Regions from separate parts of the Nonomuraea sp. NPDC000554 genome, predicted to be linked through region 2. Evidence: riboswitches for the same ligand, from Rfam matches in the RefSeq annotation. Region 2 holds a riboswitch; each other region holds the start of a gene.
What was found. Region 2 has a riboswitch for thiamine pyrophosphate ahead of ABT294_RS16655 (FAD-dependent oxidoreductase). Riboswitches for the same ligand answer to the same signal wherever they lie in the genome.
Positions count from the first base shown of each region.

Region 1: another riboswitch for thiamine pyrophosphate. It lies ahead of thiC (phosphomethylpyrimidine synthase ThiC); the one in region 2 lies ahead of ABT294_RS16655 (FAD-dependent oxidoreductase).
Region 3: another riboswitch for thiamine pyrophosphate. It lies ahead of ABT294_RS30660 (purine-cytosine permease family protein); the one in region 2 lies ahead of ABT294_RS16655 (FAD-dependent oxidoreductase).

Region 1 is NZ_JBEPDC010000011.1:113,696-121,268, reverse strand. Features, by position in the region: gene ABT294_RS21850 (sensor histidine kinase) at 1-40, shown strand, start outside; gene ABT294_RS21845 (response regulator transcription factor) at 165-833, shown strand; gene ABT294_RS21840 (cytochrome ubiquinol oxidase subunit I) at 1,189-2,442, shown strand; gene ABT294_RS21835 (cytochrome d ubiquinol oxidase subunit II) at 2,452-3,192, shown strand; TPP riboswitch at 3,514-3,627, shown strand; gene thiC (phosphomethylpyrimidine synthase ThiC) at 3,623-5,362, shown strand; gene ABT294_RS21825 (aldo/keto reductase) at 5,439-6,413, opposite strand; gene ABT294_RS21820 (LysR family transcriptional regulator) at 6,470-7,354, shown strand; gene ABT294_RS21815 (EF-hand domain-containing protein) at 7,384-7,573, shown strand, end outside.
Region 2 is NZ_JBEPDC010000007.1:263,475-271,047, forward strand. Features, by position in the region: gene pknB (Stk1 family PASTA domain-containing Ser/Thr kinase) at 1-1,876, opposite strand, end outside; gene ABT294_RS16645 (thiazole synthase) at 2,124-2,879, opposite strand; gene thiS (sulfur carrier protein ThiS) at 2,872-3,072, opposite strand; gene ABT294_RS16655 (FAD-dependent oxidoreductase) at 3,069-4,310, opposite strand; TPP riboswitch at 4,300-4,416, opposite strand; gene ABT294_RS16660 (NAD(P)/FAD-dependent oxidoreductase) at 4,469-5,638, shown strand; gene ABT294_RS16665 (Rv2175c family DNA-binding protein) at 5,669-6,043, shown strand; gene thiE (thiamine phosphate synthase) at 6,021-6,656, shown strand; gene ABT294_RS16675 (polyprenyl synthetase family protein) at 6,832-7,573, opposite strand, start outside.
Region 3 is NZ_JBEPDC010000018.1:101,729-109,301, reverse strand. Features, by position in the region: gene ABT294_RS30680 (YidC/Oxa1 family membrane protein insertase) at 1-274, shown strand, start outside; gene ABT294_RS30675 (ATP-binding protein) at 284-715, opposite strand; gene ABT294_RS30670 (sensor histidine kinase) at 858-2,726, opposite strand; gene ABT294_RS30665 (methylated-DNA--[protein]-cysteine S-methyltransferase) at 2,813-3,385, shown strand; gene ABT294_RS30660 (purine-cytosine permease family protein) at 3,351-4,685, opposite strand; TPP riboswitch at 4,676-4,788, opposite strand; gene ABT294_RS30655 (DUF2690 domain-containing protein) at 5,027-5,497, shown strand; gene ABT294_RS30650 (hypothetical protein) at 5,554-5,850, opposite strand; gene ABT294_RS30645 (hypothetical protein) at 6,322-7,311, shown strand; gene ABT294_RS30640 (GNAT family N-acetyltransferase) at 7,383-7,573, opposite strand, start outside.

The sequences.
Region 1 (7,573 bases), on a different contig from region 2:
CCAGGTCGTGGCCGACCTCCCCCTGACCGCAACGCCATGACCGGCACCTCCCGCCTCCGCCCTCTGAGCACCATGACCCGCACCTCCCACCTCCACCCCCTGACCGCCATGACCCGCACCTCCCGACCGCGCCCCCTGACCGCGGCACGTCCGATCGGAGCACGATGATCCGCGCACTCCTCGCCGACGACCAGACCCTCGTGCGGGCCGGGTTCCGTTCGATCCTGAGCGACGAGGACGACATCGAGGTGGTCGCCGAGGCCGCCAACGGCGACGAGGCGGTGGCGAGGACCCGCGACCTCCGCCCCGACGTGGTCCTCATGGACATCCGGATGCCCGGCACGGACGGCCTGGAGGCGACCCGCCAGATCGTCACCGACCCCCGCCTGGACGGGGTCAGGGTGATCATCCTGACCACGTTCGACCTCGACGACTACGTCTACGGCGCGCTCAGGTCGGGCGCGAGCGGCTTCCTCGTCAAGGACACCGAGCCGGCCGAGCTGATCCACGCCGTCAGGGTGGTGGCCAGGGGCGACGCGCTGATCGCGCCCTCGATCACCAGGCGGCTGATCGCCGAGTTCGCCGGCCGGGTGAAGCGTCCGGAGCCGGGCCCCGAACTGAACGCGCTGACCGACCGCGAGCGCGAGGTCATGACGCTGGTCGCGGCCGGCCTGTCGAACGACGAGATCGCCGCCCGCCTGGTGCTCAGCCCGGCCACCGCGAAGACGCACGTCAGCCGCATCATGACCAAGCTGGGCACGCGTGACAGGGCGCAACTCGTGGTGCTCGCCTACGAGGCGGGCATGATCACCCCGGGCTGGCTCACCCCCTGACACGCTCGTCGGGCGGGCTCACCCGCCGACGCCACCCGCGCTGCCCACCCGCCCCGACGCCACCCGCGCTGCCCACTCGCCTACGTCACCACGGGCTGGCCCACTCGCCGACGCCACCCGCGCCGGGCCACTCGCGAACGTGCCCCCGGGCCGGCCTACCCCGCGAACGTGACCCCGGGCCGGCCCACTCGCGAACGTGACCACCCAGGCGGGCTCACCTCCCGAGCGGTACCGGTCCCGTGCTCCTTTACTCCCTGGGTAGTACGGTCGGCGGCGGATCGGTCCACGGGTTGTACGGCAAGTGCATGCCGGAGCATGACGCGCCGGAAAGGGCCGTTCTCGCATGCTTCTCGGCATGGACACCGTCGACCTCGCCCGCCTGCAGTTCGCGCTCACCGCGGGCGCACACTTCCTCTTCGTGGCACTGACTCTCGGGCTGGCGACCCTCGTCGCGGTCGTCCAGACCCGGGCGACGCTCACGCGCAGCCCCGTCCACGAGCGGATGACCCGGTTCTGGGGCCAGCTGTACATCATCAACTACGCGATGGGCATCGTCACCGGGCTGGTGATGGAGTTCCAGCTCGGGCTGTCGTGGAGCGGGCTGACGGAGTTCGCCGGGAACGTGTTCGGGGCGTCGCTGGCGATCGAGACCCTGGTGGCGTTCTTCGTCGAGTCGACGTTCCTCGGGTTGTGGATCTTCGGGTGGAACCGGCTGAACCGCTGGGCGCACCTGGGGCTGATCTGGATCGTCACCCTCACGGCCTACGCCTCGGCGTTCTGGATCCTCGTCTCCAACGGCTTCCTGCAGAACCCGGTCGGCCACCGGCTCGTGAACGGCGCGCTCGAACTGGCCGACTTCGGCGCGCTGGTGGCCAACCCGGCCGCCCTGGTGGCCTTCGGGCACGTCATAGGCGGCGCGATGGTCACGGGCGGCTTCTTCATGGCCGGGGTGAGCGCCTACCACCTGGCCAAGCGCACCGCCGAGCAGGAGTTCTTCCGCAAGTCGCTGCGGATCGGGGTCGGCGTGGCGCTGCCCGCGATCCTGTTCACCGCGACGTTCGGGGGGCTCGGCTTCGACACCCTCCAGCCGACCAAGCGGGCCGCGTGGTCGGGCGGCGCCCAGCAACTGGCCGAGGCACAGGCGCGGATGGTGGCCGAGCACGGGCCCGGCGACTACCTGCCGTCGGCGGGCTGGGTCCAGGGCGGGGGCATGACCATGATGATCCTGTTCGCGCTGCTGTTCCTCTGCGGCGGGCTGAGCTTCCTGCTGATGCTGTTCCGCCCGGCCGTGCGCAACTTCCGGCCGTGGCACTGGCTGCTGGTCGCGCTGATCCCCGTCCCGTTCGTGACCATGCTCGGCGGGTGGGTCTTCCGCGAGATGGGACGCCAGCCGTGGGCGGTATTCGGGCTGCTGAAGACGTCCGAGGCGATGTCGCCGGTGACCCACGGGCAGATCACCTTCTCGCTGACCGCGTTCGTGACGGTGTTCGCGGTGCTGATCCTGATCAACTACTGGCTGCTGGCCCGTACGGCCCGGCGCGGGCCGGAGGCCGTCGCCTTGGGCGGCGGCGAGCGGCAGGCCGAGACCGCCCCCGCCCTGACCTTCTGAGGAGCCGACATGGAGATCTTCATCCTGGCCTTCTTCGCGCTCGGCTACCTCGTGCTGGCCGGCGCCGACCTCGGCGTCGGCATGCTGCTGCCGTTCCTGGGGCGCTCGCCCGGCGAGCGGCGCGAGGTGATCGCCGCGATCGCGCCGTTCTTCCTCGGCAACGAGGTGTGGCTGGTGGCGACGGCGGGCGTGCTCGCCGGGCTCTTCCCCGAGCTGGAGGGCGAGCTGCTGAGCGGGAACCACTCGGTGGTCGTGGCGCTGCTCGTGGCGTGGGTCGTCCGCGACATGGGGCTGTGGCTGCGCGGGCGGGTGCCCGCGGCCGGCTGGCAGCGCTGTTGCGACGGCGCCGTGGTCGCCGGGAGCTGGGGGCTGGCGCTGAGCTGGGGGTCGCTGCTCAGCGACATGCTGGTCGGCATCGACGGGCCGGTGTCGCTGCTGGCCGCGCTGGCGGTGGCCACGCTGTTCGCCGCGCACGGGCTGGCCTTCGCCGCGCTGCGGCTGCGCGGGGTGCTGAGGGAGCGGGCGGCGGTGCTGTCAGGCGGCGCGGGCGAGGCCCGCACCTACGCCCTGACCGGCACCGCGCTGGCGGTGATCGGCGTGCTGGCGGGGCTCCAGCTGCCGCTCACGCCCGGCGCCACGGGCGCCTTCCTCGCGCCGGTGATCCTGGCGCTGATCCCGCTGCTGGTCGCCTCACAGGCCTGGGTGTGGTGGACGTTCCGGCACCGAGTGACGGGCCCGTCGTACCTCTGAGAGGTCGCGTGGCAGCCGGACGCGCAACACCGGCCACCAAGGGGCGTGGCCGGAGGCGCGAAGCGGGCCCCCGGAAAGGAGCGTGATCGGAGACGCGAAGCGGGACCCCGAAACGGTGGCGTGGCCGGGCGCGGGTGGCGCTACCGGCCACGGGCCGGTAGACGGGGGCGTAGCCGATCAGCGCGCTGGGCGGTGTGGCCGGTTCGGCCGTTAGCGGGTCCTCGCCGTGCGGGTTCGTGCTGCCAGCCGCGGAGTGGAGCTGATTCGATATCCCACGCGGGTGGGTTGCGGCAAGGGGGGCAGCGCGGGTTAGGGTCGAGAACGACAGATCGCGGGGGCCCGGCGAACCGGGCTGAGATAGCGGCTGAGACGGCCGCTGACCGCTGGAACCTGACCGGGTAATGCCGGCGTAGGGAGAGATCAAGTCGTCATGACCGACACTGCGATGACGCACGCCCGCAAGACGTATCTGCACGGGACTCGGGCGGACCTGAGGGTGCCGATGCGGGAGGTGCCGCTCAGCGAGGGCGGCGCCGTGGTGCTCTACGACACCTCTGGGCCGTACACCGACCCCGACTACGACGCCGACGTGCGACGCGGCCTGCCCGCGCTACGGGCGGCCTGGATCGCCGAGCGCGGTGACACCACCTCCTACACCGGCCGTGCCGTGCTGCCTGAGGACGACGGACGGCGCTCCGGCGACCCGCTGCGGAACGCGGCTGCGTTTCCCGAGCGGTCGCCGCGCCGGGCGAGCGGTTCAGGGGCGGTGACGCAGCGGGCGTACGCGCGGCGCGGTGAGATCACCCCTGAGATGGAGTTCGTCGCGCTCCGCGAAGGGGTGGACCCCGAGGTCGTCCGGGTCGAGCTGGCGGCGGGCCGGGCGGTGCTGCCCGCCAACGTCAATCATCCCGAGATCGAACCGATGATCATCGGGCGGAACTTCCTGGTGAAGGTGAACGCCAACATCGGCAACTCAGCGGTGGCCTCCTCGATCGAGGACGAGGTGGCCAAGATGACCTGGGCGACCCGCTGGGGTGCCGACACCATCATGGACCTGTCGACCGGCAGGGACATTCACACCACCCGCGAGTGGATATTGCGTAACTCCCCCGTCCCGGTCGGGACGGTGCCGCTCTATCAGGCCGTGGAGAAGGTCGGCGGCGACCCGGCCGAGCTGACCTGGGAGGTCTTCCGCGACACCGTGATCGAGCAGGCCGAGCAGGGCGTGGACTACATGACGGTGCACGCGGGCGTACTGCTGGAGTACGTGCCGCTGACGGCGCGCCGCCGCACGGGCATCGTGTCGCGCGGTGGTTCGATCATGGCGGCGTGGTGTCTGGCGCATCACCAGGAGAACTTCCTGTATACCCACTTCCGGGAGCTGTGCGAGATTTTCGCCGCATACGACGTGACCTGGTCGTTGGGCGATGGGTTGCGGCCTGGGTCGATCTCCGACGCCAACGATGAGGCGCAGTTCGCCGAGCTGCGCACCCAGGGCGACCTGACGCGGATCGCCGCCCAACACGACAACCAGGTGATGAACGAGGGCCCCGGACACGTCCCGATGCACAAGATCAAGGAGAACGTCGACCTGCAGCGGGAGTGGTGCGACGACGCGCCGTTCTACACGCTCGGGCCCCTGACCACCGACATCGCGCCCGGGTATGACCACATCACCTCGGCGATCGGCGCGGCGATGATCGGCTGGTACGGCACCGCGATGCTGTGCTACGTCACGCCCAAGGAACATCTGGGGCTGCCCGACCGCGACGACGTCAAGGCCGGCGTGATCGCCTACAAGATCGCCGCACACGCCGCAGACCTGGCCAAGGGACACCCCGGCGCGCAGGCGTGGGACGACGCGCTGTCGGACGCGCGGTTCGATTTCCGGTGGGAGGACCAGTTCAATCTTTCGCTTGACCCCGAAACGGCCCGGGCGTTCCACGACGCGACATTGCCCGCCGCGCCCGCCAAGACCGCGCATTTCTGCTCGATGTGCGGCCCGCACTTCTGCTCCATGAAGATCACACGGGACGTCCGGGCATACGCCGCCGAGCGCGGCCTGGACGATGCCGAGGCCCTGGCCGAGGGCCTGCGTGAGAAGGCCGCCGAGTTCGGCGCGTCCGGCGGCCGCATCTACCTCCCGATCTCCCGCACCGACCGCGCCTGACCGGGTCGGGGCGCGCGGCGGCGACCGCTCTCTTACGTGCGCCAGCCTCGACGAGTCGCCCGGATGTCGCCGTTCGCTACAGGAGGGTCCCGCCTGCCACCTCGAACCCGCCGAGCGCCTCGTCCACGCGGGTCAGCGTGTCGGGGTGCAGCGTCAGCCCGGCCGCGGCGACGTTCTCCTCGATGTGCGCCGGAGTGCGGCTGCCGGGGATGGCCACCACGTGCTCGTCCTGGTGCAGCAGCCAGGCCAGGGCGAGCTGGGCGGGAGTGATGCCGAGGCGGGTGGCCAGGTCCCTGATCGGGGCGTAGCGGTCGTTGTTGCCCGCCAGGTTCTCGGCGGAGAAGCGGGGCGCGTTGTGCCGGAAGTCGCCCTCGCCGAGCTCCCGTACCGTCCCGGTGAGGAAGCCGTTGCCGAGCGGGCTCCACGCCACGAGGCCCACGCCCAGCTCCCTGGCCGCCGCGAGCAGGTCGGGCTCGACCGGCCGCCACATCGACCACTCGTTCTGCACGGCCGACACCGGGTGCACGGCGTGCGCCGCGCGCAGCTGGGCGGCGGTCACGTTCGACAGGCCGACGTGCCTGATCAGCCCGTCACGCACCAGCTCGGCCATCGCGCCGACCGTCTCCTCGATCGGCACGCCGGGGTCCGGGTAGTGGACGTAGTACAGGTCGATCACGTCCGTGCCGAGGTTGCGCAGGCTTCGCTCGGCGTAGCGGCGCACCAGCCGCGGCTCGGCGTTCACCCGCAGCTCGCCGAACGCGTACCCCACCGGGTACGACCTGCTCGCCTCGCCCTCCGGGATCGCCAGGCCGAACTTGGTCGCCACCACCACCTCGGCACGCCGCCCCTTGATCGCCCGGCCGACCAGGCGCTCGTTGTGGCCGTCCTGGCCGTAGGCGTCGCTGGTGTCGACGTGGGTGGCGCCGGCGTCGAGGGCGGCCTTCAACGCGGTCTCCGCGCGGGTGTCGTCGATGTCGCCGTAGACGCCGGGCGACAGCACCATGGCCCCGAAACCGACGGCCGGGACCCGCAAACCATTGAGTTCTCTCATGGGGACGATGCTGCCTCCCGGCGGTGTCGCGCGTCCAAGACCCTTTGCTATAACCGATGGCTATGGACGTGCATCTGCGCGAGCTGCGCTACTTCGTCGCGGTGGCCGACGAGCGCAACATGACCTGGGCGGCCGAGCGGCTGTTCGTCTCGCAGCCCGCGCTGTCCAAGCAGCTCAGGGCGCTGGAGCGACAGCTCGGGTTCGTCCTGTTCGACCGCGTGCCCAGCGGGGTCGCGCTCACCCGGCAGGGCGAGGCGCTGCTGCCGGTCGCCCGCGAGCTGCTCGGGCGGTGGGCCGCCGGGCTGGAGGTCGCGCGGGCCGCCGCCCCGACGGGCACGCTGGTCATCGGCATGCAGACGGCCGTGGGCAGGGGCCTGCAGCAGGAGGCGATCCGCCGCTTCCGTGAGGTGATGCCCGGCTGGGACGTGTCGCTGCGGCTGGTCGGCTGGGACGACCCCACCGGCGGCCTGGACGACGGCGGCTCGGACGTCGCGTTCATCTGGAAGCCCGTGCCCGCCGGGCTGGCCACCCAGGTACTGGTCAGCGAGCCCAGGGGCGTCGCCATGCCCGCCGACCACCGGCTCGCCGCGATGGCGGAGGTCCCGTTCGAGGAGCTGCGGGACGAGCCGTTCATCGCGCTGCCCGCCTCGGCGGGGCCGCTGCGCGACTTCTGGCTGGCCCGCGACGCCCGCGACGGCGAGCCGGTCGTCGGGGTCACGGCGAACACGCCGGAGGAGGTCTTCGAGGCGGTGACCAGCGGGCTGGGCGTGGTGCTGGTGGCGGAGGGCAACGCGGCCCTGTACAAGCGTCCGGGGATGGTCTACCGCCCGGTCAGGGATCTGCCGCCGGGCGAGCTGGCCATCGCCTGGCGTAAAGACGACAAAAGCCCACAAGTCCGCGTATTCATCGACGCCATCCGGCAGAGCGCCACTAAGGTCTGACCGACACGGAACCCGCGGAAGGGCGACCCATGAGTGACTACGCGATCACCTTCGACCTCATCGACTCCGACGACGACGGTCGCATCTCAGCCGTTGAGCTGGTCAGGCTGATGGAGGTGCTCGGGCAGCCCATCACGCTGGAGGCCGCGCAGGCCGGCGTGACCAGGCTCGACAAGGACGGCGACGGCCTGATCAACGTGGAGGAGTTCGGCGCCTTCC
Region 2 (7,573 bases):
TGTTCGGGGTCGGGCGCTGGAAGTGGACCACGCCGTCGCCCACCAGCCTGCGCACCTGCACCTTGAAGCCGAGCTGCTCCAGTTCGCGCTTGGCGTCGTTGATGTTCTTGCCCATCACCGCGGGCACCAGCCGGACGTCCTGGTCGTCGCGGGCCTCGTTGTCGCCGCGGGTCCAGTACTCCCAGAAGTCGGTCTGGCAGCGAGCCACGGTGATCATCGCGGCCGCTCCCCGGTTGACCTCAGCCTTGGCCTTCGGCGACTGGGCGATGACCGTGCAGGGCTCGGCGTCGTCGTCGACCTCGTTGACCTGCACCTGGAAGCCCTGCTGCCCCAGGTAGGCGGCGGCCTCGTCCTTCGGCATGCCGCCGACGTCGGGCATCACCATGCCCGCGCTGACGTAGATGTTGACCCGGGTGCCTTCCTTGACCCTCTCGCCCACCTGCGGCGAGGTCCGGATCACCTTGTCGCGCTCGATCTGCTGGTCCGCCAGCCGCTTGACCTGGCCCACGGTCAGCCCCGCGTTGGCGACGGCGATGCGGGCGTCGGCCGCGGACATGCCCTCGACCTTCGGCACCACGATCCGCTTGGGGCCGAGTGAGGGCACCAGCGTGATCACCGCGCCGCTCTCGACCTCCTGCTTGGCGACCGGGTCGGTGCTCAGCACCAGGCCCTCGGCGACCTTCTCGTCGTACTGGCCCTGGGCCTCGCGCACCTGGAAGCCGAGCCCGGTGACGCTCTGCTTGGCCGCCGCCATGTTCTTGCCGACCAGGTCGGGGACGGCGACGTAGTCCGTCTGGGAGAAATACCAGCCCGTCAGCGCCACCGCCACCACCATCACGCCGGCGAGCACCACCAGGAACCAGTTCGGCCTGAACCCGGAGCTCTTGCGCGGCTCGGGCGTGAACTCGGAGCGCGGCTGGATCATCGTGTGCGCCGGCGTCACCGGCGGCCTGGTCTGCGGGTGGGAGTGCGCCCCGGACTGGGCGCCCGAGTGCGCGCCCGAGTGCGACAGCGGCGGGTTGGTCAGCCTGGGCAGCATCCGGTGCGCGTCGACGGCCGCCACCAGCATCGCCGTCGCGTCGGCCGGACGGTCCTGCGGCTCGCGGGCCGTGGCGTGGGTCACCAGCGTGTCGATCAGCGGCGGCACCTCGGGCATCAGCGACGACGGCGGCGGGACCGTGTCGTGGACGTGCCGGTAGGCCACCGACATCGGTGTCTCGCCGTCGTACGGCTGCTGGCCCGTGACCAGCTCGAACAGCATGATGCCCGCGGCGTAGACGTCGCTGCGCACGTCGGCGCCGCCGGTCGTCACCTGCTCGGGCGACATGTAGCCGATCGTGCCGATCATCACGCCCGTGCGGGTCTGGTTGGTGGCCTCGATCGCCCTGGCCAGACCGAAGTCCACGACCTTGACCCGGCCGTCGCCGGTCAGCAGGACGTTCTCCGGCTTCACGTCGCGGTGGACCATCCCGGCCTGGTGCGCGGCCCCCAGCGCGGCGAGCACCGGGATCATGATCTCCAGCGCCTCGCGGGCGGGCAGCCTGCCGCGCTCGCGCAGGATGTCGCGGAGCGTCTTGCCCGGCACGTACTCCATCGACAGGTAGACGACGTCGCCGTCGGTGCCCTGGTCGAAGACGTGCACCACGTTGGGGTGCGAGAGGCTGGCGACGGACTTCGCCTCGCCGATGAAGCGCCGCACGAACGCGGGGTCCGCGGCCAGCGAGCCGTGCATGACCTTCAGCGCGACCGTACGGTCAAGCCGTATGTCCAGCGCGAGGTAGACGGTCGCCATCCCGCCTCGGGCGATGCGGGACTCGATGCGGTAGCGCCCATCGATAAGTCGCCCGACCAAGGGGTCCGCCGTCGTCGTGTCCACCCCGCTGAGTTTACGGGCGTTTCGCCACTGGCAGGGCCTGACCACCCGAAACCGATGCCGAGCCGTGCCCCTTGGAACGCGCCCACCACCAAGGAAGCGGGACGTAACGATCCGTCCACCGCACCGACACCACCACCCCCGCCCGAAAGGACCCATGCGCGGGAACGAACGCCCGGCCGCGGCGGGGGTGACGCCCGCAAGAGCGGGGCGCCCTCTCCCGCCGGTGGGGCTGGAGGGGGAGCCAGGCTCAGGGGACGGTCGGGGAGGATGCCTCGGCGTAGCGGCGGCGGGGGATGCGGCCTGCCTGGTGGGCGAGCCGTCCGGCCTGGACGGCCGCCTTCATCGCCGCCGCCATCAGGTCGGGCCGCTGTGCCCTGGTGACCGCCGTCGCCAGGAGGACGGCGTCGCAGCCGAGCTCCATCGCCAGCGCCGCGTCGCTCGCCGTCCCGATGCCCGCGTCGAGGATCACCGGCACCGAGGCGGCCTCCACGATCAGCTCGATGTTGTGCGGGTTGCGGATGCCGAGCCCGGACCCGATGGGCGCGCCGAGCGGCATCACGGCCGCGCAGCCCGCCTGCTCCAGCCGCCGGGCGAGCGCGGGGTCGTCGCCGATGTACGGCAGCACCACGAACCCGTCGGACACGAGCCGCTCGGCAGCGTCGAACGTCTCGATCGGGTCGGGCAGCAGCGTCCGCTCGTCGGCGATGACCTCCAGCTTGACCCAGTTGGTGCCGAGCGCCTCGCGAGCCAGCCGGGCCGTCAGCACCGCCTCTCCGGCCGTGAAGCAGCCCGCCGTGTTCGGCAGCACCCTGATGCCGCGCTCGCGCAGCACGTCCAGGACGGAGCCGCGGGCCGACGGGTCCAGCCGCCGCATGGCGACCGTGGTCAGCTCGGTGCCGGACGCGACCAGCGCCTGGTCGAGCACCTCCAGCGAGGGCGCGCCGCCCGTCCCCATGATCAGCCGGGACGAGAACTTCTCCCCGCCGATGATCAGGTCATCCACCTTGCACCGCCGTGAGCACCTCGACGGTGTCGCGGTCGCCGAGCGCCGTCGTCTCCCAGGTGCTCCGCGTCACCACCTCACCGTTCACCGCGACGGCCACGCCGGTGGTGGCGGTCGTCAGGGTCTGGACGGCCTGCGCCACGGTGATGCCGTCGGGCACCTCCTGGGCGGCCCCATTGATCGTCACATTCATGAAATATCCCGATATCTCAGGGGTGAGCAGAGCTGCGCCAGCTCGCTCTCCTCGCCTTGCAGCATGGCCGCGGTGAGCGGAGCGAGCAGCACCCCGCCGCGGTGGTGGCCGGTGGCCAGATGCAGCCCCGGCGTCGCGCTCGGCCCGATCAGCGGCACGTTGTCAGGCGTGCCGGGACGCAGCCCGGCCACCATCTCGGCCACCTCCAGCTCGGTTACGCCGGGCACCAGCTCGCGGGCGTCGCGCAGCAGCTCGTACACGCCGCCCGCCGTCACCCGCCGGTCGAACCCGAGCTCCTCCTGCGTGGCTCCCACGACCAGCTCGCCGTCGCCCCGCGGCACCAGGTACACGGACGCGCCGTGCACGGTGCCGCGCACGCACCGCCCGAGCAGCGGCTGAGGGGACCGCAGCCGCATGATCTGCCCCTTGACCGGCCGGACGGGCACCTCGGCCAGCTCGGCACTCCACGCCCCTGCCGCCAGGACGACCCGCTCCGCCCGGATCTCCCCAGGCACGTCGCGGCCTCCCGGGATCTCCGTGGGCACGCCGTGGCCGGGCGGGGGCTGCGCTGGGACGTCGTGGCCGGGCGGGGCGAGCCGCACGCCTGTGACCGCGCCGCCCTCGCGGATCAACTCGGTGACGCGCGCCCGCACGAGAGGCACGCCCCGCCGCTCCAGCGCGACGAGCAGCGCGGCGGTCACGCGGCGCGGGTCCACCCACGCGTCGCCGGGGGCCAGCAGGCCGCCACGGACGGACGGCGCCAGCATCGGCTCCAGACGGCGGCACTCGCGCCCGGTGAGCCGCTCGACCGGCAGCCCCAGCTTCTCCATGAACGTGGCCAGCTCGTCGAGCGCGGCCAGGTCGTCAGCCCCGAACGCCACGTCGAGAGTCCCGTCGGACCGGAAATCCAACCCGCCGCCATCAGTGGGAGCCCTGCCGGCACGGGGGGCGGGCCCGCCTTCAGCGGGTGTCACGGGGGTGAGCCCGGTGGTCGGAAGGCCGGCGTCGGCGATGAGGTCGGCGGCGAAGGACGGCCACCTGCGCAGAGACGCCATCCCCAGCCGGAGCAGCGGCTCCTCGGTGTAGGTGACCTCGCTGACCGGCGCCAGCATGCCCGCCGCCGCGTGCGACGCGCCCGAGGCCGGAGCCGGGTCGACGACGGTCACCGGCCTGCCGGCGCGGGCCAGGCGCCAGGCCACCGACAGCCCGACGATCCCGCCACCCACCACGACCTGCATGTCCGCTCCCTTCGCCGGCATGATCCGGATCAGGTGTCTTGCGGTCGAAGGCCCGGTCAAGCCTTCCTCTCAGCCCGGTAACGGCCGGACTCCCGCGCGTCTTACGTCTTCAGCCTAAGGCCTCGGGGCCACGCGCCGGGACGGGCCCCGTTATGGTCATGAACGTGAGACATGTCGTGGTGGTGGGAGCGGGGCTGGCCGGGGTCCGCAGCGTCGAGGCGCTGCGCGGACGCGGGTTCGACGGCAGGATCACCCTGATCGGTCAGGAGCGGCACCGCCCCTACGACCGTCCGCCGCTGTCCAAGGCGGTGCTGCTCGGAACCGCCGACTCCAGCTTCGTCGACGCCGACCTCGACGCCCTGGGGGTGGACTTCTGGCCGGGCGTCTCGGCCAAGGCGCTGCGCGAGGGCGTCGTGGAGACCACCGAGGGCGAGCTGGGCTACGACCACCTCGTCATCGCCACCGGAGCCGAGCCGATCACGCTGCCCGGAGACGGACCGCAACACGTCCTGCGGACTCTCGACGACGCGCTCGAACTGCGCGCGAGGCTCGTCCGGGGAGCGCGGGTGGCGGTCATCGGCGCGGGCTGGATCGGCGCCGAGGTGGCGACGGCGGCCCGCCGCGCCGGCTGCGAGGTCACCGTGATCGAGGCCGGGTCGACCCCGCTCGTGCACGCCGTCGGCGCCGAGATCGGCGTCCGCACCCAGCCCTGGTACGAGGGCATCGACCTGCGGCTCGAGACGATGGTGGCGTCCGTCGACGAGGGCGGCGTCGAGCTGGTCGGCGGCGAGTTCGTCGACGCGCACGTGGTGGTCACCGGCATCGGGGTCCGCCCGGCGGTCGAGTGGCTCGCCGACGCCGACCTCGACCTGCACAACGGCGTCGTCACCGACGAGCGCCTGCGCACGTCCATGCCGGGCGTGCTGGCGGTGGGCGACTGCGCGGCCTGGTGGTCGCGCCGCTACGGGACGAGGCTGCGCGTCGAGCACTGGGACACCGCGCTCAACGCCCCCGAGGTGGCCGCGGCCACGATCCTGGGCGAGGAGGCGGTCTACGACCCGGTTCCGTACTTCTGGTCGGAGCAGTTCGGGCACATGGTCCAGTACGCCGGGCACCATCCGGCGGGCGAGCGCCTGCTCTACCGGGGCGAGGCCAGGGGCAAGTGGTCGGCCTGCTGGCTCACCGCCGACGACACCCTCGCCGCGGTGCTCGCCGTCGACCGCCCCCGGGACCTCGTCCAGGGACGCAGGATCATCGAGGGCGGCCACCGCCTCGACCCGGAACGCCTGGTAGATCCAGATGTCGCCCTACGGGATTGTGTTGTTTGAGCAAGCGCGCCATGTGGTAGTTGTGGGTTCGTGACGCTTTCTGTTGCACAGATCGACCGGGAGACCGAACAGCTCATCGACGAGTGGCTCACTCTCCCCGAAGTTGCCCAACGCCTGGACCTGTCCATGGGGCGGGCCAAGCAGCTCCTGAAGGACCACAAGCTCCTCGGCGTGAGGCGTGGTAGCGGCGGGCCCCAGGTGCCCGCGGTATTCATTGATGGAAAGGACGTGACGAAGGGCCTGCCCGGCACGCTGACCGTGCTGCAGGACGCCGGATACGACGACGTCGCATCGCTGCGCTGGCTCTTCACACCAGACGAATCACTTCCCGGTTCGCCCATCGAGGCGATCAAGGCCGGACGTCATACCGAGGTCAAGCGGCGTGCCCAAGCCCTCGCTTTCTGACGCGCGGCTCTACCTCTGCACCGACGGCCGCCGTGATCGCGGCGACCTCCCACAGTTCCTCGACGCGGTGCTGGCCGGTGGCGTCGACATCGTCCAGCTTCGGGAGAAGGGGCTGGAGGCGCGCGAGGAGCTCGCGCTCCTGGAGGTGTTCCGTGACGCCTGCGACCGGCACGGCCGGCTGCTGGCGGTCAACGACCGGGCCGACATCGCCGTCGCGGCCCGTCCCGACGTGCTCCATCTGGGGCAGGACGACCTTCCCGTGACCGTCGCGCGAGAGATACTCGGCGACGACATCCTCATCGGCAGGTCCACCCACTCCACCGCAGAGGCTTCCGCCGCCGCGGTGGAGGAGGGCGTCGACTATTTCTGCTGCGGCCCCATCTGGCCCACGCCCACCAAACCCGGCCGGCACGCGCCCGGCCCGCCGCTGCTCAGGCACGCGGCGGCGCTCGGCACGGACCGGCCGTGGTTCGGCATCGGCGGCATCGACCTGAACAATCTCGACGAGGTCATGTCGTACGGGGTCAGCCGGGTCGTGGTGGTGCGAGCCATCACCGACGCCGACGACCCGGGCGCGGCAGCGGCCGAGTTCGCCAAGCGCCTGGCCCGCTGAAACGGCCAGGCGCTCGCCACCGAGCGCCTGGCCACCGGAGACACCAGGCGCTCGGCACCAAGCGCCTGGTCCGCTCGCCACCGGGCGTCTGGCCACTGGAAACACCAGGCGCTCGGCACCAAGCGCCTGGCCCGCTCGCCGAAGGCCGCCCGCATGGCAGCGGGGGCCCGGTGGGTCAGGTGTTGCGTGAGGTCGCCGCGACGGCCAGCTCCGCCAGCGCGGCCCGGGCCTCGGCGGTGATCGGGGCCTGGTCGAGGGAGGCGAGCGCCTCGCCGAGGTAGTCGCCGATGAGGTCCTCGCACTCCTGGAGCGCGCCGGCGCCGTCGATGATGTCGCGCAGCGTCGTCACGCCCTGCTCGTCCAGGGCGGGGTCGCCGAGCAGGCGGCGCACCGTCTCGGCCGCCGCCGGGGAGGCCGCGGCCAGGGTGCGGGCCACCAGCATCGTCCGCTTGCCCTCGCGCAGGTCGTCGCCCGCGGGCTTGCCGGTCTGCGCGGGGTCGCCGAACACGCCCAGGATGTCGTCACGCAGCTGGAACGCGATGCCGACGCGGGTGCCGTATTTCTCGCACAGCTCGTCCATCCACGGCGCCCGCTCGCCCGCGGCCAGGGCCAGGCCCAGCCTGAGCGGCTGCTCCACGGAGTACTTGCCGCTCTTGAACAGCGCCACCCGCAGCGCCGACTCGAACGTGCCCTCGCCGTGCGCCTGCTCCAGCAGGTCGAGGTACTGGCCGCACATCAGCTCGGTGCGCATGTGGTCGTGGACGGGCTGCGCCGCCGCCAGTGACCGCGCCGGCAGGCCGCTGGTGCGCCACATCTCGCCCGACCAGATCAGCAGCAGGTTTCCCAGCAGGATCGCCGCGCCCTCGCCGAACTGCTCCGCCGACCCGTGCCAGCCGGACTTCTCGTGCAGCGTCTGG
Region 3 (7,573 bases), on a different contig from region 2:
CGCGGGCGTCGTCGCTAATTTCGGTCTGGTCAGCTGGCCGGTTTTGGTCTTCGCGGTGGTCATCGCGCTGATCGCGGTCGTGGCCTGGCTCGCGTCCCGCAGGATCAAGGTTTCCGAGGAGCAGCCGGAGCTCGTGCGGAGGCTGCTGCCGCTGGCTCCGTTCGGTGCCGTGCTGGCCGCGACGGTGCTCCCGCTGGCGGCCGCGCTCTACCTGCTGGTCTCCACGGCGTGGACGGCCGGGGAGCGGGCCGTACTCGCCGCCCGGCCACTCTGAGACCGTCGGCTACCCGGCCTCTCTCAGGGCGTGGACCTGCCCGTTCATCTTTCCGTTGGGGGCGGGCAGGATCGCCCACACCGTGGTGGTGTCGCCTTCGTGGCGGACTCCCCAGCTCTCCGCGACGTACTCGACGATGCCCAGCCCTCGTCCGCCGAGGGAGGACAGAGTGGGGCGGGACGCGCGCGGCTCGGTCGCCGCACCGCCATCGCTCACCGCCACCTCTACATGATCTTCGCTTCGCAGCCAGGCCACCCTGACCATCCCCGAGGGCAGCGGATGCGCGTGCCTCAGGGCGTTGCTCAGCAGCTCGCTCACCACGAGGACGGCATCGTCGATCGCTGAGGCGAAAACCCCGCAATCCTGCAGGTCAGTACTTAGACGCTGGCGGGCGACGGCGACACTGGACGGCGCGTACGGCAGCAGCACCACGCTTGACACACCCACCTCCCCGCTCCCAGTGCCCCCCGTGGGAACACACCCCGGTACGACCGAAATGCCCCGTTACTCAATCCCAGAAACCGCATCTCGATCACAGCTTGTACACATTGGACGATAGATCAGCGCATCCGTGACCACCTCGTTACCGCATCGGTGTGTCGGATCCGATAGTGGGAGCACGGCCCATGACGAGCCTCATCCTGGTGCCCCCTCCGGGGCGCGGATGCGCGCTCACGTCCCCGCCCTGGGCCCTGGCGAGGCTGCGCACGATGTAGAGGCCGAGCCCGACGCCGCCGAACCTCCTGCGGTCGCCGCTGTCGGCCTGGACGAACCGATCGAAGATCCGCTCACGGTCGCGCGCGGCGATGCCGACGCCCTCGTCGTCGACCACCACGATCACCGTGCCGTCCTCCGCCCACGCCTGGACGCCGATCAGCCCGCCCTCAGGCGAGTACTTGAACGCGTTCTCCAGGAGCTGCCCGAGGACGATGTCGGTCGCCAGCGCGTCGCCCCGCACGAGCGGCAGGCCGTCGGGGACCCGCACCTCCACCCGGTGCCTGTCGGACAGCACGGGCAGGCCGAGCGTGGCCGCGCTGATCCGCTCCGCCAGGTCGAACGTCTCCACCCGCACGGCCGGCTCCTCCGCACCCGCGCGGGCGCCGAGCAGCAGGTGGTCCATGAGCTGCGCGAGCGACCTGGACCGCTCGGCGATCGTGTGGACGGCCGAGCGCCGCTCGTCGTCGCTCAGCTTGTCCCAGCGCGAGGCGAGCGTGCTCGCGAACCCGCGCACGATCGTGATCGGGGTCCGCAGCTCGTGGCTGGTGGTGGCCAGGAACAGGTCCTTGGCCTCCTCCAGCGCCTTGGCCGTGGACACGTCCCGGAAGTCGACGACGAGCTCGCCCGTCTCCTCGATGCGCGCGCTGACGACGTCCAGCCAGCGGCCGGTGTCGAGCTGGAAGGTCAGCTTCTCGCCCGGGTCCGGCACGGGGAAGGGCGGGCGCCCGCCGATCACGGAGTCGGCGGACATGGCGGTGATCTCGGCCGCGGCGGGGTTCCAGCGCAGCACCCGCCCGGCTCCGTCGAGCACGGCGATGCCGTCGGCGCTGGCGTCGAAGATCGCCCGCTCGTGTGCGCGCTGCCGGACCGCGTCCTGGTAGGCCATCGCGTTGCCGACGGCGATGCCCGCATGCCCGGCGAGCAGCTCCAGCAGTTCCAGCTCCACGTGGCCCGGTTTGCGCCTGGCGAACAGCGCGTACAGCGCCCCGTAGGGTCGGCCGCCGACGGCGGCCAGGCCGAGCGCGATCGTGTGCAGGCCGCTCAGCTCGGCCCACACCAGCTCGTCGAGCCCCTGCGACTCCAGCATGACGGTCTTGCCCGTGCGTAAGAGCTTGCCGACCAGGCTCGTGTGCAGGTCCGTGACGGTGCCTCTGAGAGAGTCGGGCAGCTGGTACGTGCTGACCAGCCGGAGCAGGTCGCCCTCGATGAGCACGAAGCCGCCCGCGTCGGCGCCGGTCAGCTCGGTCAGGCTGGCGGAGATGCGGTCGAGAACCGCCGGCAGCTCCAGCTCGGCGTTGATGTCGCCCACCACGTCCGTGAGCCTGCGCACCAGCCGGGCGCGGCGAGCCATGCGCTGCCCGGCGGCCTCGTCGGCCTCGGCCAGGTGGTGGACGCACACGTACCCCGCCACCGAGCTGCCCTGCCGCAGCGCGCTGATGTCGACCCGCAGGTCGAGCACGGTGCCGTCGCTCCGGACCCGCTTGGTGCGCAGCGACACCTGCCCGCCCGTCCGCACGCGTTCGAGCACCGCGTTGTGCTCCGCCGTCAGCTCGCCCGGGACGATCGGCACCCTGCGGCCGAGCACCTCCTCGGCGGTCCAGCCGAAGAGCCGCTCCGCGGCGAGGTTCCAGACGAGGACGGTCTGGTCCCTGTCGAGCGCGACCACCGCGTTGGGCGAACTGGCGAGTACCGCACTTGCCGTTTCCTGGTCACTACTGGCCCTGTAGTCCCCCACACCTCCATAGTGCCTGTGGCGTCGTGCCGCCGACGGGCGATCCGTCCGATACGCTGCGGTCACGGCTTTCCGAGGAGGGTGAGGGTATGTCGAGCAATGACCTCGATGCCCTGTTGCGGGTTACCTCCTCCACCTATCGCGGAGAGGCGCCACCCGACATCGCGCTCGGCACCTACGACGGCGCCGTCGGCAGGCTGGTGCTGGCCGTGACGGGCAAGGGCCTCGCGGCGTGCAGCTTCGAGCCGGAGGACCGGGTGTTCGAGCAGATCATCCGGCATGTCGGTACGTTCGTCGGCCCCGATCCCGGCAGGCTCGACCCGGTGCGCAGGGAGCTCGACGCGTACTTCTCGGGTCGGCTGCGCACCTTCGCCACGCCGGTCGATCTGGCGCTGGCCACGCCCTTCGCGCGTACGGTCCTGCAGAAGACGATGGCGGTGCCGTACGGCACGACCACGACCCTGGAGGAGATCGGCGAGCGCATCGGCAGGCCGCGCGCGCTGCGCGCGGTCGGCAACGCGCTCGGCGCCAACCCCGTCTGCGTGATCGTGCCGTGCCACCGGGTCGTGCACGCCGACGGCGGGCTCGGCGACTACGCGGGGGGCGTGGCCGCCAAGCAGCACCTGCTCAACGTCGAGCGGCGCGCCTCAGCAGCCCGATGAGCAGCGTCACGAGCGCGGCCACCACCGCCGCGCCGAGCGCCCCGTTCATCCAGGGCTGCCTGGTGAAGCCGATGGCCTCGCGCGCCGACACCCAGAACGCGTCCCACCCCTTCACGGTGGGGGTCGAGGTGGTCAGCCAGTAGGCGACGAAGCCGAGCGCCCAGGGCGCCACCATGGACCACCGCGCAGGGGCGTCCTCGGCGGTGTTCCACCAGGTCGAGCCGCCGAGCAGGAAGTAGTCGACGGCGAGCACCGCGAACATCGGCACGAAGACGGCGCCGATCACGCCCAGGAACGCCCCGTACGAGGTCACGTCCACGACCAGGGCGATGGCGACCGTGATCACGCCGATGGCGGTGGAGAAGATCCGCCGGTCCACCCTGGGCATGAGGTTCTGCAGGGAGATGGTGGTCGAGTAGACGTTGGCGAAGGACTGGTCGGTCTCGCGTAGCACCAGGATGCCGAAGAAGAGCGCGCCGAGCGGCGCCGCGATGAACGGCTCGAAGACGGCGGTGCTGTCCTGGAAGACCGCGCCGGCCCCGGCGATGGCCACCGCGTAGACACCGAGGCCGAGGCAGGCCACCTGGGCCAGGGTGTAGCCGCCGACCACGCCGGTGAACGCGGCGCGGCTGGAGCGGGAGTGCCTGGCGAAGTCGGCCGCCATCGGCACCCACGAGACCGACAGCGCGATCACGTAGTCGACGGCAGGGGCGAAGGCCGTCCAGGACCCGCCGGTCTGCGGCTGCGCCTTGCTCAGGAAGACCACGGCGAACCAGACCAGCGCCACGATCACGCCGGCCGTGACGTACCTACGCAGCAGCCTGATCGCGCCGAGCGGCCAGATCGTCAGCGCGGTGGTCAGCACGCCCGCGGCGATCACCCACACCTGGTAGGGCACGGCGGTCCCGAAGATCGCCGTGGCGGCCTTGGCGATCACCCACAGCTCGAACGCCCCCCAGCCGAGCATCTGGACGATGTTCAGCACGGTCGGGACGTAGGAGATCCGCGTCCCGAACAGGCCGCGGAGCAGCACCATCGCGGGCCGGCCCGTCTGCGTGCCCGGCACCGCCGCCAGGCCCACCATGGCCGTGCCGATCAGGCTGCCGACGACCGTCGCCACGAGCGCCGCGGTGAGGCTGAGCGGCGTGCCCTGGAGCGGGTCGAGCAGGAACAGCGCGCCGGAGAAGCCGAGGAGGCTGACCCCGAGGTTGGCCCAGAGCGCGCCCTGGTCGAGCACGCCGAGAGTCTTCGGGGGAGCCTCGTCGAGGGTCAGCGGAACTTCGTTGACGCCATGCGTCATCGCACACTCCCTACGCCGGCATTACCCGGACAGGTTCATGCGGTCGGCAGCAGCGGTAGCTGCCCTCTCAGCCTGGTTGCCCCAAGCTCCCGCGGGGGTTGGTCGCAAAGCCGGGATCATCCCAGCTCGCGCCCCCATGATGCACTATTCGCCCGCATTCAACTACCCCGCCCCGGCTACTCCCCGGTTGCTCGGTTGGACGTTCGCCGAAGGACACGGTGCTGGGCACGTCGTCGGCCAGTGGGACCAGATGTCGGCATTTTCCGCGATCTCCGAAATGTGACGCCTGATCCGGTTAGGCTCCGATGATCTTCAACAGCCCCAGCCAAGGAGTCGCCCGCGTGACGATCCGAATCCTCGCCACCGCATTGCTCGCCGCCTCGACCACGCTCCTCGCGAGCACCCCCGCCGGCGCGACCGCGGTCGACTACACCGGCAAGGACCCGTACAAGACGGGCTGCGCCCGCTCCTCCCGCGTGATCAAGACAGCGGACCTGCTCACCTACGTCAACAACGAGGACGTCGGCGACGTCACGCTCATGTGGTCGCGCACCTGTAAGGCGGCCTGGGGCGTGATCAAGGTTTCCCCGGAGGCGACCGGCGCCATCCTGCTCGCCACCGATCTCAAGGAGAAGGGGAAGACGTCCTACCGCAGGTATACGGCGGGCAAGGGCGGACGGCACTGGGGGCCGATGTTGGCGGTGGCCTCCGGGAGATGCGTGTACGCCTGGGCCGAGGCGTCAACCGGCCGCACCGTGAAGGACTCCGGGCACGGGAAGACCGCGATGGCGTGCCCCGGGACTGCCCGGTAAGCCCTACCCGGCCTTTCACGCCCGCGGCGGTTCGGGTGGGACCGGCCGCACCGCGGCTACCGTACGGGGACGGCGAGCTCGCGGCCGCGGTAGAAGCCTTCCCGCTCCGCGACGACGTAGGGGGCCATGGCCTCACGTCGACGCGTCTCGGCCTCGGAGGTCCGCCAGGAGTCGCACTCTTCCTTGGTGTCCCACAACGACACCCCGGTGATCTCCTGCTCGTCCTCGGACCAGTACGCGTAGGCGTGGCGCAGACCCTGCGGGTACGGGCTCGGGCGCCACGCCCTTTCGAACTCCTCCAACGTGCCCGGCTTGATGCGGCGCGTCGTCACCCAGACGAAGTGCTCCCTCATCGCAGCCTCCCCCGGAACTCCGATTCGGCTTGATGCGCTCTCTCCATCCACCATAGTTCGCTGCCGGGCCCTCCCCCGGTCCTCGATCGCTCCCGGCCCTGTGGGCACTATTGCCCCGCCGCCCAGAAAGCTGAGGCTCTGCCACAATCCGTCGGCATGAAGATCACGCGTAGCCGAACGGTAGTGATCGCTTGCGTGCTCGGGCTGGCGGCGTGCACGGCCGAACCATCACCGGTGGTCGGCCCGCCGGCTTCAGCAGGCCAACCGAAGACGTCCGCGTCGAGCGCGGCACCGCAGTCGTCCCCGACGGCCTCTCTGGTTTCGACGCCTGAATGGCAGTCGGTGGAGCCGGACGGTGAGCAGTACGCCACCGCTCTGAACGATGTGGCGGCGACGGGTCCAGACACCGCCTGGGCGGTCGGTCATCACGCCGGCGCGGAGGACGAGTCTCCCCGGGGAGTTCTGGTGCGCATGGACGGCCTGCGATGGCGGGCCGAGCAGAACATCTGGGGTCGCATCTCCGGCGCGCTCAGCTCGGAGTTGAGAGCAGTGGACGCCGACGACTCCGGCAACGCCTGGGTCGTCGGCAGCGTCGATGCCATGGGTGAAGACGGCCCGGATCTCAAACGGTTCCCCATGGCCTTGCGCTGGGACGGCCGAAACTGGGAGATACACACGCCCTTCAAAGACGCCTGGGACCTGCACACGTCCTTCAAAGACCGCAAGGATCATTGGCTGACCGACCGACTGACCGACGTCGCCGTGGACGGCCGGCGAGCGGCTCTGATCGGGCTGCGCGGCCTGGAGTCCGCGGGTGCGATCAGCTCGCCCATCCTGTTGACCTGGAACGGCAGGCGTTTCAGCAGACGGGAGTATCGGCGTGGAGGCAGGTTCAACGCCGTGGACGCCGGAGCGGGGCACATCTGGATCGCGGGCATGTCGTCCAGCGGCCGATGCACGGACTCGCACCCGGCGATCTGGCACAGCGCGTCCCCCGGTGGCGCGCCGACGCAGATGAGGCTGCCCTGGCTGGGACGCGGCTCGTTGCGGCATATCTGGCAGAACGGCCCGTCCGACGTGTGGGCGGTGGGCGAGACCGGCACCCGGTGGGCCTGCGACCAGGACGGTCCGGGCGGACCGCTGGTCCTGCACTGGAATGGAACCTCCTGGAAGAAGATCAAGCTGCCCCGGTGGAAGGTGACGCTGCAGAGCGTCACCGCCTTCGCCGCTGACGACGTGTGGGTGGCCGGTGTCGAGTACGGCGGCGACGATGAACCCACGCGGGTCACGTTGCTGCACTACAACGGACGACGATGGACCCGCGACTACCGCGGCGTCGCCGGCGGGGTCTGCGGTGACGGCTTCACGATCACTCGTGTCCCCGCCCCCTCCCGTCTCCTGCTGGCCGGGAGGGCGGGCTGCGGGGACGACGAGAAACCCTCCCTCCACGTCCGCCGTTGATCCCGCCCCGGAGGGTCGAAGCGGAAGGCCGGCCCAGGCCGCTCCTTGATCTGAAGGGGCGACCAAGATCTTCAGGACACCAGAGGCCGGTACATGTACGGGGTGGTGGTGGTCAGCTGCGCGAACCCGAGCCGCAGCAGGATCGGACGGCTCTCGCTGGACGCGTCGACCTGGAGGTAGCGGTAGCCGCGCTCGGCCGCGATGCGGGCACGGTACGCGATCAGCGCCCGGTAGACGCCCCGCCCGCGCCAGGCCGCCACGG